3 regions of the Komagataeibacter ossonobensis genome follow, and region 1 is predicted to be linked to each of the others. Evidence: riboswitches for the same ligand, from Rfam matches in the RefSeq annotation. Region 1 holds a riboswitch; each other region holds the start of a gene.

Evidence for each region. A riboswitch is a leader RNA that binds a small molecule or an ion and turns the genes downstream of it on or off. The one in region 1 is predicted to bind cobalamin.
Region 2: another riboswitch for cobalamin. It lies ahead of AC1RQ9_RS16890 (TonB-dependent receptor plug domain-containing protein); the one in region 1 lies ahead of AC1RQ9_RS07795 (TonB-dependent receptor plug domain-containing protein).
Region 3: another riboswitch for cobalamin. It lies ahead of AC1RQ9_RS16860 (DUF2147 domain-containing protein); the one in region 1 lies ahead of AC1RQ9_RS07795 (TonB-dependent receptor plug domain-containing protein).

The regions. Positions count from the first base shown of each region.
Region 1 covers NZ_JBXAYQ010000009.1:21,089-27,341, reverse strand. Annotated here, with positions in the region: gene AC1RQ9_RS07815 (AMP-binding protein) at 85-1,011, shown strand; gene AC1RQ9_RS07810 (hypothetical protein) at 1,434-1,673, opposite strand; gene AC1RQ9_RS07805 (hypothetical protein) at 2,212-2,625, shown strand; gene AC1RQ9_RS07800 (neutral/alkaline non-lysosomal ceramidase N-terminal domain-containing protein) at 2,702-4,096, shown strand; cobalamin riboswitch at 4,154-4,371, shown strand; gene AC1RQ9_RS07795 (TonB-dependent receptor plug domain-containing protein) at 4,491-6,253, shown strand, end outside.
Region 2 covers NZ_JBXAYQ010000053.1:12,553-17,043, reverse strand. Annotated here, with positions in the region: gene AC1RQ9_RS16900 (cobyric acid synthase) at 1-914, opposite strand, end outside; gene AC1RQ9_RS16895 (DUF6925 family protein) at 919-1,890, opposite strand; cobalamin riboswitch at 1,988-2,206, shown strand; gene AC1RQ9_RS16890 (TonB-dependent receptor plug domain-containing protein) at 2,326-4,425, shown strand; gene AC1RQ9_RS16885 (ABC transporter substrate-binding protein) at 4,427-4,491, shown strand, end outside.
Region 3 covers NZ_JBXAYQ010000053.1:4,977-9,467, reverse strand. Annotated here, with positions in the region: gene AC1RQ9_RS16870 (uroporphyrinogen decarboxylase/cobalamine-independent methonine synthase family protein) at 1-874, shown strand, start outside; gene AC1RQ9_RS16865 (aromatic ring-hydroxylating oxygenase subunit alpha) at 882-1,970, shown strand; gene AC1RQ9_RS16860 (DUF2147 domain-containing protein) at 2,041-2,514, opposite strand; cobalamin riboswitch at 2,901-3,135, opposite strand; gene AC1RQ9_RS16855 (hypothetical protein) at 3,329-3,814, opposite strand; gene AC1RQ9_RS16850 (hypothetical protein) at 3,795-4,310, opposite strand.

The DNA.
Region 1 (6,253 bases):
GATTCACGTGCAACACCGCCGTTGATTGACTGCAGCCCCCTGCATGGCGCTTCGCGCTGGCACTGAACGCCAAGGAACACGACCATGACCCATATGATGCATGATGACGTTTCCATTCTGTCGACCCCTGCCATGGGGCGGGCATTTCCGCAAATGGCGGCCCATGCGGTCCTTCAGGACATGCCGCTGTCGCCTGTACATGGACAGCGCATGCTGAACATTTCCGCCCTGTGTGTGGACCGCCATTTGGGGGACCATGCGGACGGACCGGCCATATCCCGGCAGGGAGCCGACGCGCAACCCGTATCCTATCGTGACCTGCATGAACGCGTTTGCCGCCTTGCCAATGCCCTGACGGACCAGGGGGTACAGCGTGGCGACAGGGTGGCGATCCATCTGCCCCTGATGGTGGAAAGCGTGGTGGCCGTTCTGGCATGCATCCGCATCGGTGCGGTGCATGTCGTGCTGCCACCCGCGCTGGGTGCGCCAGCGCTGAGCGAACGGCTGGCTGATTGCGGTGCGGTTGCCGTGCTGACAGCGGATGGAACCGGCGACAATACCGGCAGCCGCCCCCTGAAGGCCACGCTGGACAAAGCATTGAACGGGGCTGGATCCCGTAGCCAGGTCAGGCTGGTGCTGGTCGTCACGGCAGGGAATGCGGAAATCATGATGAAGCCGGGACGTGACCATCGCCATGATGCCGTCGTGGACTGGTACGAACCTGATTACCCGCCCGACACCATGTATGAAGATGACCCGCTGTTCCTGCTCTATCCCGCGGGCAGGACAGGCCGATGCCACGGCGTGACGTATACAGCAGGGGAGTATGGCCGTCTGACGTCCTATACAATGGGCATGCTGTCACCATCGGGCGACGCGGACATTCCCGGCATCCTGCTTGCAATGGCATGGAATACGGGACAGACCGCCCTGATCGTGGGGGTGCTGGCAAAAGGGGAGACCCTTACAATTCATGGGCATGCCCGTAAGGCTGCGACATTGGATACCTGATGGTGCCGGCAGGGCAGGGAAGCCTGTCCTGTCGGAAACGCAATATCTGCCAATAAAAGAATGGGAATGACCATGATGGAAAGGCTGCTTTAGAACAAATAAATGATAAAATAATAAAAGTTTTGGGGCTGTCATAGGTAAGGAGATTAAGTGAGGTCTCCGACCGTGATGTTAGCCCATTGAGCGAGGGTTTGCAGGCGTTTGCTGAGTGAGCGGTGATTGAAACGCCACTCACACTCGGCAGGGAAGAGATGGAAATCCTGCCGGAGAATTCCATTGGGCGCTGGCAGCGCAGGATTTCATCAAGGCACAGTTCAAGCGTATCCTGTGCCCTGATGCAGTATTCATTTGCAGTAACCACAGGTAAAGCCCGCCATAATACCGGGTGTGGGCATGTTTTCGATCAGGCAGCGTTTTTTATGTCAATGCGCGTTTTTATAAAGGGTCCTTGAAAAACCGGTCTGTATGGCATCATGCGGATCATGATAACGTTCTTGATGAAGGTTTTCCTGTTTGCCCCCATGGGTTTCAGCGATGCATCGCATGGCGCGCCGTAAAAAAACCGGTTGGGAAAATGCCAGGATGATACCGGGAAATGAAACGGTTATATGACGTCCTGCAGGAACGACACGCCTTGCAGGCGTCTTGGTGCTGAAAGCCATGACGGATTACATGGACAGTCCTGCCGGACCCGCAGCGGCCATTCACATGCGGTATGTTGTGGCCCAGCAGAAAATACGGTGTCCTGTCCTGCATTCCCTCTGGCCCATGCAGCGGATCCGGCGGCAGGATCTCCCGATGCGGACAGGAAATGGGGAATGGCCATTTTCCGCCATATGGGCTGACTACGTGCAGGCCTGCGGCCAACGACCATGGTGGCGCTGGCGATCAGGCAGGCCGGAAATAGGGATTGCCCTGAACTGACAGGTCAGGATGTTAGGAAATATTTCCCATAATCATGCCGAGTATTCGTTCTTTTTTTGCCGGCGATTGCGTCGTGATCTGTAAATGTCTGGATGCAGATTCCTACATTCCTGAATATACAACGAATATATGGAATATTTCCCGGTATGGTTACGGTATCGTAATTAATGTTATCCGGCTGCTGGCCTGTCTGATACTGTTTATTACATCATGCAATCTTACATTCCTGATCATGCGGCATAATATATTAAAGGTCGAATTAAAGGATATCATATTATGAAGCGTTCAATTCTTTTCGCACTGGCACTTGGCGCCTCCCTCCCGCTGGCAGCACATGCGCAGTCCGGTGACTGGAACCAGGGCGGTGAACAGGGCGAACATGGTGGTCGTGGTGGTCACGGTCATCATGGTGGTCGCCATGGCGGCGGCGAAGGCAACCGTGGCGGCCAGGGTGGCGATTTCCAGGGTGGTGGCGACCAGAACGGCGGCCAGGGTAATGAACGTGGCGGCGAAGGTCGTGGCGACCGGAACGGCGGCTTTGGTGGACAGGGTAACCGCGGTGGCGACAACCAGAATGGTGGCTGGGGCGAGCACGGCGGCGGCCGCGGTGGCGACAACCAGAATGGTGGCCGGGGTGAGCATGGCGGTGACCGCAACGGTGGCTGGAACCAGAACAACGGCTCCAACTGATCCACTTGCTACCCGAAAGGCCCGGCATATTGCCGGGCCTTTTTTTGTTACAGATGGGCACACTGATATCGTGCCCATGAAACGCAATGAAAAAGGGGACCAGGTCGTGCCATCAAGACGGGATTTCATGGCGGCCATGGGCCTTGGCGCCCTTGTGGCGCTGGGCGCGGGACCGGTACGTGCCGCCACGACCGGAAAGCCGGCGTTTCGTGCGGGCAGCGGGCGGGCCGATATCGTTTTTCCGCCCGGGCAGTTTCCCATTGATGGCTTTACCGGACAGCACGACCCGCTGGCCGTGCGCATCGTGTTGCTGGAAGACGGGACAATCCGGCTCGCCATTGTCGTGGTGGACCTGACATCCATTTTCGGTGATCTGATCACCGCGATCAAGGCCATCGTGACGGATGTTGCGGGTATTGCCGCCCCCAACATCATTGTCAGCGCCAGCCACACCTTTTCCGCGCCGCACATATTCGCGGCAGCGCAGACGCCGCCGGGCACGGATATACAGGCCAATGCCGCCGCATGGCAGGCGGTCATCCAGTCGGCACGGCAGGCCACGACGCGCGCCCATGCATCCATGCAGCCTGCACGTGTGGGTGCGGACGTGGGGACAAGCCGGGTCAGCGTGAACCGTGACGTGCAAACCCCATATGGCTGGTGGCTGGGCGCGGATGACGCGGGTGATACGGACCCGACCGTAAGCGTGCTGCGCATTGACCGGCTGGATGGCAGGCCGCTGGCGGTCATGATGAATTTTGCCGTGCAGTCCTCGGTCATGGATGGATCGGTCACCAGCACGGGCGGCAGGCTCATGACGGCGGACCTTGCCGGTGCGGCCATGCGATATGTCGAGGCACGGTACGGTCCCGACACGGCCGCCCTGTTCATGGTCGGGGCGGCGGGCGATCAGGCACCCTATCTTCAGGCGAACCGCCCCGTCGTCAATGCGGGCGGCAGGGCGGGCCGGATGGATATTCACGATGCCGGGTTCGCGATTGTTGACCTTCTGGGCGCACGCCTTGGCGCACAGGTCGTGGATGTGGCGGGGAAGATCCGGGCTACCGATATGCCGACACTCGACATCCGGCGTGAAAGCATACAGGTGGCGTCACAGGCGTTCTCGCCACGCACGGGCCGCGCCACGGGGCCGGTCACCACTTTTTCCTATACTGCCGGGCCACCGGTTTCGCTGCCTGTCGTGCTGGTCCGTATCGGTGACCTGGCGCTGGTGGGCGTGCAACCGGAACTGGCCGCAGCCCTTGGTGCCCGGATCCGCGCGCATTCGCCCTTTGCGCATACCATGGTGGCGACGATGGTTGATGGCGGGGCCAAATACATGCCCGATGTGCGCAGCTACGACCGCCATACCTACGAAGCGCGCAGTTCCCCCTTTGCCAGGGGGGCGGGGGAAGATGCCTGTGCCCGGATCGCGGCATTGCTGCAGCAGGCCCGGGCCGCCGCCCGCTAACGGCTGCCAGCGGACGTCGGGCGCGGGACCGTCCGGGTTGACACGGCCGCCCCGCACGATCAGAACCATGCCGACGGTTCCCCCTGCGGGGGGATGAAAAGGGAACGGGGTGCGGATTGCGATCCAATGCCCCGGCTGTCCCCGCAACTGTAAGCGGTCTGTCCTTGCATTACCGGATATCATGGTCCGGGCCACTGGAAACTGCGGTTTTCCGGGAAGGCTGTGCAGGATGTCACGCCGTGAGCCAGGAGACCTGCCGTCATGATGGTTGCGACCGGGAACTGTCGGGCGGGGTGTCCCGGCGGTGTGGCGTTACGGGTTTCCCTACGGATTGGAAACCGTGTGGCGGCACGCTCTCGTGGCAACGATGATGTGACCGCGAGACCTTAGTCCGATGACCCTTTTCCGTAATCTGCTGATTGCTTCCACCACATTGATGACAATGGGGGCGGCGGTAGCGCATGCTGATACCCCTGCCGGGCAGGACACAGCACAAAGGCAGCCTGCCAAGCAGTATGGGGTCAGGAACCAGAAAGCGAAAGCCGTTGTTTCACCCGGCGATACAGGCCTGCCTGAACTGATCAGCGTCAGTGCCGCCCGCCGGCCCACGGCGGCCGATGATATCGGCACCAGCATGACCATCATTACCGAACAGCAGATCCAGACCCAGCAGCGGCGCGGCCTGAGCGATATCCTTGCGCGCCAGCCGGGCCTGAACGTGGTGCAGACGGGTGGGGCGGGCGGCACGTCATCCATTTTCATGCGGGGCAATAACGCCAACGAGGTCAAGGTCCGCCTTGACGGGATGGACATAAACGACGGCAGTTCCTCGACCGGCATGTTTGATGCCGGGACATTCGTGACCGACGGCATGGGACGGATCGAAATCCTGCGCGGCCCGCAGAGCGGCCTGTACGGCGCGGACGCCATGGCAGGGGTCATCGACATCACCACGGCACAGGGGCAGGGACGCTTCAGGCCGTTCGTCCGGATCGAAGGCGGTGGCTACGGCACGTTCAACCAGACATTCGGTGCGCGGGGCAGCAAAGGGCGTTTTCATTACAATGTTGAATTCTCCCACTACCGCATGGACGGGTTCCATAACATTCCGTCCTATATCGAACGCCATTATGGCGCGGACCAGCAGCAGCGCCATGAAGGCAACCGCAATGACAACCGTGGCGTCAATATCCGGCTGGGTTATGATGTCACCCGCAATTTCGACCTGGGGCTTACGGCGCGGCTGATACAGGACAACAATCATTCCTATTCGGTGTATGACCTGCAAAGCGAAAATCTGTACGGTGACAGGGGTGTGCGCGAACAGACCACCCAGAACGCGGCCATCGTGCGCGGCACGGCGCATCTGGTGTCCTTCCACGGCCTGTTCGATCAGGTGCTTGGCCTTGGTTACATGACCAACCGTAATCGCTGGACGGAAACGGGCACAAGCTATGGCAGCCCGCTCAATCCCGACCCTGACTATTACCGTTCCAGCCGGCTGAAGGTGGACTGGCACGGCACGTTCAATTTCCGGCAGTATGGTCAGTTGCTGGTCGGGGCCGAACATTTCCATGACATGTTCAACACCAGCCATACAGCCGCCGATATCTGGGACAGTGGGTACAATACCACTGCCAGCATGGATACGACCGCGGGTTACGGGCAGTATCAGGGCAACTGGCGCCATATCCTGTACGGCGCGGCCAATATCCGTTATGACGCCAATTCGCGTTATGGCAACCACGTGACATGGCGCGTGGCGCCCGCGATCCATGTGCCGGGCACGGGGACCATCATCAAGGCCAGCGCCGGTTCGGGCTTCCATGGCCCGTCGCTGTACCAGCTGTTCGCAAGCCAGGTGGGCACAGGGTATTCCGAAAAGGGCAACCCGGACCTGAAGGCCGAACAGCTGATCGGCTATGACGCGGGCGTGGAGCAGAAACTGCTGCATGACCACCTGAATTTTGGCGCGACATGGTATGACAACAGGGTCAGGAACCTGATCCAGTCCTCGCTTTCGATTGATTCGTCATATGACTACAATTATTCCTACGCCAATGTGGCGAAGGCGCGGATGTATGGCGTGGAAGCCTTCGTGAACTGGAAGGCGCTGCGCAGTCTGGAATTCAATCTCAGCTACACCTGGACCCATGC
Region 2 (4,491 bases), on a different contig from region 1:
AGGTCTGCTATTGTCGCCTTGCTACCAGGAAGGAACACGACATGCGCGGACGCGGGAAGGGGCTGCCCGGGCCGGATCCGTGTGATCTTTACATGCGTTTCACCTTCCAGCGCATCAAGATCATCGAAATTGGCAATGCGGGGCATAAGGGGGACGGCTATCTCGATCCGTGAGGCCGCGGAACAGTCAACATCTTCAGGAATACTGTCTTCAGAAGGCAGTTCACGTATACTGTCTATCCAAGGAAGAACGCCAAGCCCCTTCCAGCCGGTAAACTTTTCTATGAAGTCATACCCAGATTGGAAAATGCTGGCGTCTCCCCGGAGGCGATTAACGATGAATCCCTTGATCAACTCACGGTCATCTGGATCAAGAACAGCATGGGTACCGGCGAGTGACGCGATAACGCCGCCCCGGTCTATATCGCCGATCATGACGACCGGAACATTCGCGGCTCTGGCAAAGCCCATATTGGCGATGTCGCCCTGACGTAGATTGATTTCCGCCGGGCTGCCCGCGCCCTCGACAATCACGAGATCGGATTGGCTACATAATGTCCTGAAGGCGGTCAGAACCTCGGGCAGGAATGCGGCCCGGCCACCGATAAAACTCGAAGCGTGCAGGTGTCCTTTTGCGCGTCCACGGACGATAACCTGCGCTGTATGATCACTTTCCGGTTTCAGAAGGACCGGATTCATAAGGGTGGAAGGGGCAATACGGCAGGCCTGCGCCTGAAGTGCCTGCGCCCGACCGATTTCACCTCCATCTACCGTCACGGCGGCATTGTTCGACATATTCTGGGGCTTGAAAGGCCGGACCGTCAGGCCACGGTTAGCGAAAACCCGGCATAAACCTGCCGTCAAAACGGACTTTCCGACATCGGATCCCGTGCCCTGCAACATGATCGCTGTCATGGAATCAGCCGCAGTCCGTAGCGCTCTTGATCGTGTCGGCAGGCACAAATCGCTCCATGCCTTCGTGACCCCAGGCTGCCATGCGAAGCAGTTCGATATGCATGCGCGCGCGACCACGTCTTGTAGCGGGTATTTTCAGATTTTCCGGTGTTCCATGTTGACGAACATGGGCCTGGAATGTGCCTGAAACCTGCAGGTCTTCCTCCATGCCGAATTCCTCAAGCAACGGCAGAAAGGATAGATCGGCAAGCCGGTCATAATCATGGGAATCATCATCGGACGGTCGGAACGGTGCCGCCGGATGAAGTGTCAGGAAAGGCTGCCAGCCTTCCGGAATGGGATCGAGGGCGGAGCAGGGTCGTTTCAACCTCACCAGTTTTGGCAGCAGGTGGGTATGGGCGCCGAGCGGAGAGTCTCCATCAGGTGCGGGAACGGGTTGGTAGACCTCCAGTCTGCCAGCAGGTGAAAGCATGACCCTGTGGGGCTGGACTTCCATCAGAAGCGCAAATGCTGCTGTGACGACGGCCAATGGGTCATCCGTGTCAACAGCAAGGGCTTCGACCAGGCGGGCATTTTCTGTCCTTACGCACATCCGGACCCGGCCCACGCCAATTCCAAGATCAATCAGCCACGCATCACGATCCTCTGGTCGGACAGCGTCCGCATCCTTTCCCAGAACCTTCAGGGTATGCTTCGCGGTCAGTTGTAACGGGCCGCATAACGCCATGCTATGCCGCCAGCGTCTGCCTTTTCCGACGAGAGAGTCCCACGCAAGGGCATGCAAGGGTTCGCTGGGACTAATGCGTATGGCACCGCGTTGGGTGACGATCTCCAACCCGTCAGGACATGGGGTGAGGCAGACCCTATCATCCGGAACATGATGGAATTCGCCGATCGCACCAAATGTTCCAATGCTCCAGCCGTTACGGAGATCCAGCGCCAGTGAAGTCAGCATGGAGGGCGTGATACGTTTCATCGGAAATATCCTGTGATTCATCAATCAGGCTGAAAATAACAGCAATCCTGACAGGATACTGAAAGATTGAATGCGGGTTGACAAGAACACCCCATCCGATCAGAACCGTTCCGACGGTGTCCCCTTTCGGGGGGATGAAAAGGGAACAGAGTGCGGATTGCGATCCAATGCTCCGGCTGCCCCCGCAACTGTAAACGGTCTGTCCTTGCATTACCGGATGTCATGATCCGGGCCACTGGAAACCGCGGTTTTCCGGGAAGGTTGTGCAGGACGCTACGCCGTGAGCCAGGAGACCTGCCGTCATGATGGTTGCGACCGGGAACTGTCGGGCGGGGTGTCCTGACGGTGTGGTGTTACAGGATTCCGTGCAGATCGGAAATCCTGTGGCAGCGCGCTCTCGTGGCAACGATGATGTGACCGCGAGACCTGAACCAGATGATCCTATTCCGTAATCTGCTGATTGCTTCCACCACGTTGATGACCATGGGGGTTGTAGTGGCGCGTGCCGATGATTCAGTCAGACAGCACGCGCCGCAAAAACAGTCCGCCAACCAGTACGTCATCGAGAATAAAAAATCGAAAGCCGTTGTTTCGTTGGGGGATACGGGTCTTCCCGAACTGATCAGCGTCAGTGCCGCCCGTCGGCCGACCTCCACCGATGATATCGGCACCAGCATGACCATCATCACGGAAAAGCAGATCCAGACCCAGCAGCGGCGCAGCCTGACGGATATTCTGGCACGCCAACCGGGCCTGAACGTGGTCCAGACAGGCGGCCCAGGGGGCACGTCATCCATTTTCATGCGTGGTAATAATTCCAACGAGGTCAAGGTCCGCCTGGATGGCATGGACATCAATGACGGAAGTTCCACCAATGGCATGTTCGATGCCGGTCAGTTTGTAACCGACGGCATGGGCCGGATCGAGATACTGCGTGGGCCTCAGAGCGGCCTGTACGGCGCCGACGCCATGGCGGGGGTTATCGACATTACCACGGCACAGGGGCAGGGCCGTTTCAAGCCGTTTGTCCGTATCGAAGGCGGTGGGTATGGTACCTTCAATCAGACCTTTGGCGCACGCGGCAGCAAGGGACGTTTTCATTATAATGTAGAATTCTCCCATTACCGGATGGACGGGTTCAACAATATCCCTTCCTATATCGAGCGTTATTATGGGGCCAACCGGCAGCAGCGGCATGAAGGCAACCGGAATGACAACCGTGGCGTCAATATCAGGCTGGGTTATGACGTCACCCATAATTTCGATCTTGGCCTGACCGCACGGCTGATACAGAGCAATTATCATTCCTACTCTCTGTATGACCTGCAAAGTGAAAATCTGTATGGTGATAAGGGTGTGCGGGAACAGAACAACCAGAACGAGGCCATCGTGCGCGGGACGGCCCATCTGGTTTCCTTTCACGGGCTTTTTGATCAGGTGCTTGGCCTTGGCTACATGACCAACCGCAACCGCTGGACGGAGACGGGCACGAGTTACGGCAGCCCGGTCAATCCAGACCCGGATTATTACCGTTCCAGCCGACTTAAGGTGGACTGGCACGGCACGTTCAATTTCAAGCAGTATGGCCAGCTTCTGATCGGTGCCGAACATTTCCATGATACGTTCAATACCAGCCATACGGCCTCAAGCATGTGGGACAGCGGATACGATACATCCGCCAGCATGGATACGACCGCAGGTTACGGGCAGTATCAGGGGAACTGGAACCATATTCTGTATGGTGCGGCCAATATTCGCTATGATGCCAATTCGCGCTACGGCAACCACGTGACATGGCGCGTGGCCCCGGCAATCCATGTGCCGGGCACCGGAACCATCATCAAGGCCAGCGCCGGTTCCGGTTTTCATGGTCCTTCGCTGTATCAGTTATTCGCAAATCAGGTGGGTGTGGGTTATTCGGAAAAGGGCAATCCCAACCTGAAGGCGGAACAGTTGATCGGCTATGACGCGGGTGTTGAGCAGAAACTGCTGCATGACCGTCTGAATTTCGGCGCAACCTGGTATGACAACCGGGTCAGGAACCTGATCCAGTCCTCGCTTTCGATTGATTCATCATATGACTACAACTACTCATACGCCAATGTGGCGAAGGCGCGGATGTATGGTGTGGAAGCCTTCCTGAACTGGAAGGCGCTGAGCAATCTGGAATTTAACCTGAGCTATACCTGGACCCACGCCCGGGATGAGACGAACGACGTCCAGTTGCAACGCCGTCCCCAGCACAAGTTCAATTTCAATACGACATGGACCCCCATTCGCGACCTGACCTTTTCGGGCAATATCCTGTATACTAGTGGCTGGCGTGATCTGCCGGTTATTGGCAGCGAGTCCTGCAGCACATGCGCCAAGGGGCATGGTTATTTCACCATCGACGTGGCTGCCAATTACAAAATCAACCGCTACGTTTCCGTCTATGCCCGCGCCGACAACCTGCTGAACCGCCAGTTCGAGGACCCCATCGGCTATCTGCAGCCTGGTCGCGCCGGTTATGGCGGCTTCATGCTGAATTATTGACATGAAAAGCGTGGTCGCAGGGATGATGGCGGGTTTCCTTGCCTGTGTCCCGTTGGCACCGGCATG
Region 3 (4,491 bases), on a different contig from region 1:
AGTCGTGCAGACTGCCCGCATGTTTGGCGTGGGCACCGACAATACAGTCACAGCCTGTGATCCGATGCACGGCAATTACAGAAAGCCCATCCTCAGACCGGGGCAGGCGTTCCATCTTGCGCGCAACTGGCCCCGCGACGCATTTCTTGCAGCGGAACAACTGGGTATCAGCACCCGGCCTGTTCTGCTGGGGCCGGTCAGTTTCCTTGCGTTATGCGGCATGACAAAGGGAGACAGTGTCGGCCAGGGACTGATGCGCCTGCTACCCGCCTATATTGAATGCTTCGAACAACTGAACAACGCGGGATGCTTCTGGATCCAGATTGATGAGCCAATCCTTGCCCATCCTGGCCTGCCCGCAGCCACGCTGACCCATATGGACGTTGCTTGGCATGTCCTCAGTGAAGCATCAAGGGCCACGTCACTTGTTCTGGTCGGGGGCGGCGGGGGCTTCGGGCGACATCTTCCTTTTGTGCTGCAGCTACCTTTTGGCGGCCTGCATGTGGACGTTGTGCATGGCTATCGCGATTTCCCGTATGTCCTGCAGCATTTCCCGGCGTATCGCTGGCTCTCGCTGGGGCTGGTCGATAGCTGCAGCGCGGCGCCTACCCACATCGGCATGGCGCACGGCATCGTGGAACAGACGCTGCGTTCGCATCGGCCGGATCGTCTCATGATCGCGCCATCGGGTGCGTTAAGTGACAGCAATGCCCTGACCGATCCGGACATTACGAACGTCCTGCCGCAAAAAATGTCCGAAATCGTGGCCGTGGCCAGCCGACGCACGATAGCACGTCGCAGCGCATCCATCCGCGACTTTTGCGAAAATGATATCCGTTTTGTCCCATGCGCTGATAACAGCGTGAGACATTGAAAATATCATGACAGGAAATACATCGGAAGCAGCCATCCCGGATGGGGCTGCTTCGCCACATCCGGATATCCGTCGTGTCCGCAGCAATCCGGATTTCTGGTATCCGGTTGCATGGTCGCGTGAACTTCGTCGGGGCAGGACAATTGGCGTACGGTACGCGGGGCAACCCATCGTGGTGGTCAGGCCCGAGGCCGGGGCCATCTTTGCGCTGGATGATGTTTGCCCCCACCGGCAGTTACCACTCAGCAAGGGAGAAGTGTGTGGAGATTTCATTCGCTGTGCATACCATGGACTGAAATACAGTCGGCGTGGCCAGTGTTTTTCCCCCGGCATGAAGCTGGAAAATGAACCGCCACGACTGCGGACATGGGCATGCCGGGAGAAGGATGGCCTCATCTTTGTGTTCATGGGGGATCTGGAAAAATCCGATAGCATTGCGCTGCCGGACTTTCCGCGTGTCCGTGACCCCCATTACCGTACCCGCCGGTTTGGAAAAGTCGTGCAATGTCACTACAGCTTCATGCATGAAAACCTGATGGACATGAACCACCAGATCCTGCACAGCCGACTGGTCGGAGGCATGAAACCACGGTTTCTAGGCATGGATCGGGGAGAGGATTTTGTGGAGGCCCGCTATACCTTTGCCCGCACGTCTGGCAGGCAGCCGCTGAGCGAGGCTCTGATTTACGGGCAGCGTCGCAAGGATGGCCGGGATTTTGCCTATCGGGATGTCATGACCATCCGCACGCAGTATCCCTATCAGACATTGCGGATCGAGACGGAGGGGATTGATGAACCGGTCATGGAACTGTGGATTGCATATGTGCCACAGGACCGGGAAGAATTGATCAACCGGGTATTTGGCCTGCTCTCCATACGCAGGTTGAAAATACCATTTTTACTGGATCTGGCGTGGCCGCTGCTGATCGCCTTTACGGAGCGTGTTTTCACAGAAGATCGCGAAATTGTTGAACTGGAGCAGCAGGCCTGGCGGGAGCAGGACGGCGACCGGAATCAGGAGGTCTTTCCAGTTATCATGGCGCTGCGCCAACTGCTTATCCAGAATGGTATGCCGTCCCAGAAAGACGTAGGATAATAAACTGATAGATGCCCATGCCCCGTCTCAAGGCGCATGGGCATCTTCTCCTGACCAGGCACCACGCAGATCAGGTGCTCATTTTGCAGTTCGGGCCGATATGACCGCTATAAGGAAGCCATGTCTGTGTCTGTCCGAACATCGGAATCCCGAGATAGCCCCGTAACTTGAGTTGTCCGGACTGGTTAACCCACATGCGCGCTTGATACACATGATTGGTATTGGGGTCGAGAATGGACCCGTTCCACCGGTCTGGTTGATCCGGATCCGGCACGAAGTCCCGCAGCATGGGCAACCCACATTCCGAACGGCCCGTCTGGTCGCGTGGGATGTCATCACTATAGTTCAGGCCAACCAGCTTTCCACACAGATGGTCGCCACACCGTGTGATCTCGAAAACACCCTTGTGATTTCTGGTGACCCATTGCCCCAGAACGGCGGGCGGAACTGTTGTCGCTGGAGGAACTTGTGCGTGAACAGCAGCCCCTCCAATCATGATACTGAGTATTAGCGAGACACAGGTTGCTTTTTGCGCAATATTCATGATGTGTCTTTCGTCGCTTCGTACATGACTAAAATTATGGGACATCGGCGGATCTATCGGGGAATTCGGATCGAAAAGCGCATGATTGATGCCCCGAGATGCGCGCCATGGGAATGAGCGGCGAGGGTGCTATCTACGCCATGGACGTTTTCCATGATAGCCTTGTCGCGCCTGCTGCCCATTGCTGCACCGGCTTGAAGGGCCCAGTAAGGGTCTTCAGCAACATGCGGGCGTCCCGTGCCGGTTGTCAGAAACGCGCCGGTCCCGCGATGCTGCATCACGATGTTTCCGCCAGAAACAGGAAACATGGGGGGCATTGATCGGCCGCATTGGTCTTCCCATGACGCATGGGAAATCTCCTGCCTTCGGTGCATCCCGCCCGACGACGTGGTTTGCAGACGATGGCAGGTCTCCTGGCTCACGGATCATGGCCAGCCAGTTCATGCCTTCCCATTCCCCAAGGGAAACAGTGGCTCACCCGCAGGTGAACGAACTGGTGGCATACCGCATACAGTTGCGGGAGCAGCCGCTGACTGGCTCCCGGAACAGAATTGTCCAGCCAGAGCGTTACAGCGTTCCCTTTTAACCCGCTCGCGCGGGGCCATCATCAATCAAGGGTCTCATTCCATTATGCGCGAAGTGAGAGGAACGCCCAATTCCTCGAAACGCGATGCCGGCCTGCATGGAACGAAGAGCTTGTTGATGCCAATCAAACTTGTCGCTCCGATCCAATAAGTGTAGGTCACTCAGTGTCTTCATCTTCGAAACACGCGGGCGGGGATACGCGCCCGCGCGTTAGCCACTATGTTGTCAATCAGGCGTTCGGGCTTGATGCGCTATACAAGTGCATGGCGGCGTCACGCGCGCCAATTGTCCATTGCGCGGAAATATAGGCCTGAAGCAAGGCCATGAGCGCCTCGACCCCGTGCGTGTCCGATAAATCGCGGGCTGTATCCACATAGGCGAGAGCTTCTAATAGCAGGGGCGAAAACAGTTCCTCAAGATAGTCGCCCCGCGCCTTCGGCGCAGCGGGTAATCGGCCAGCGGAAGGTACCAGACGTAGGAATGTTTCAAATCCATCCGCACGAATGCGGTCTTCCGGATTGGGGGCAGGGAGTTCAGTCTTGGCTATTGCCTGAATTACATCTTCCCGCAGAGGTGCGGATTCCATAAGGCGGGATACCGAGACAGAACGCTGACGTCGCCGCTGTTGTATGAGAATAAAATCAGGCGAAGGGACGGGAGAGGCCATTTTTCGTTTCACCGGGAATCGGAGCGGATTAACTGGAAAGATCTGCATCGGACAGGCCTTCTTGAGTCAGGATGCGAGCATCCTCGTCACGCCATGCCGCGATCATGTCTGGGTTCTGACTGAGCCATCCAATTCTCTCGGCACAATATACAGGAACTCTGAATTTCTGGCCGCGCTGATTGTTCAGGATTGTTCCTGTCTGGTGCAGGCGCCCGTCTCGTGTCCAGAAAAGACGCTCCTGGTTGGTGATCCCCAGAATCCGTCGAACCTGTCGCGGCGTAAACGGACGAAAAGACAGCGCGGTGATCTGTTTTTCCACCGAGCTGGCAATAGCCTCCAGAGCATCTGTCCTTTCACGCATAATGGCGGCTATAAAGCGGGCGAAAAGCTGTTTTACCTCTGGCAGCCGCAGGCGAAGGGACGAGGATTGATCCAGACAGGCCGCAATAAGCATCCGAATTGCAACAACCGGCTCTGGCTCCGTAATGGTCGCCATTAGGCGCGACGCAATGGAAGGGGGTACCATGCTCATATCTGTGTTCATGGATATTTCTTTTTATCAGAATAAAACGTAGGTACCTGTGTCCTGGGGTCAGGAAAGTACATGCGAATTATAAGCCGCAGGCCGCGAGGTCTGTTGCTAAGGTTGCCTTACGAAGCCGGGATTCATTCAAGCACAGGCTAACGATCCGCATACATATGGAGGCTTGATAGATATATCGATA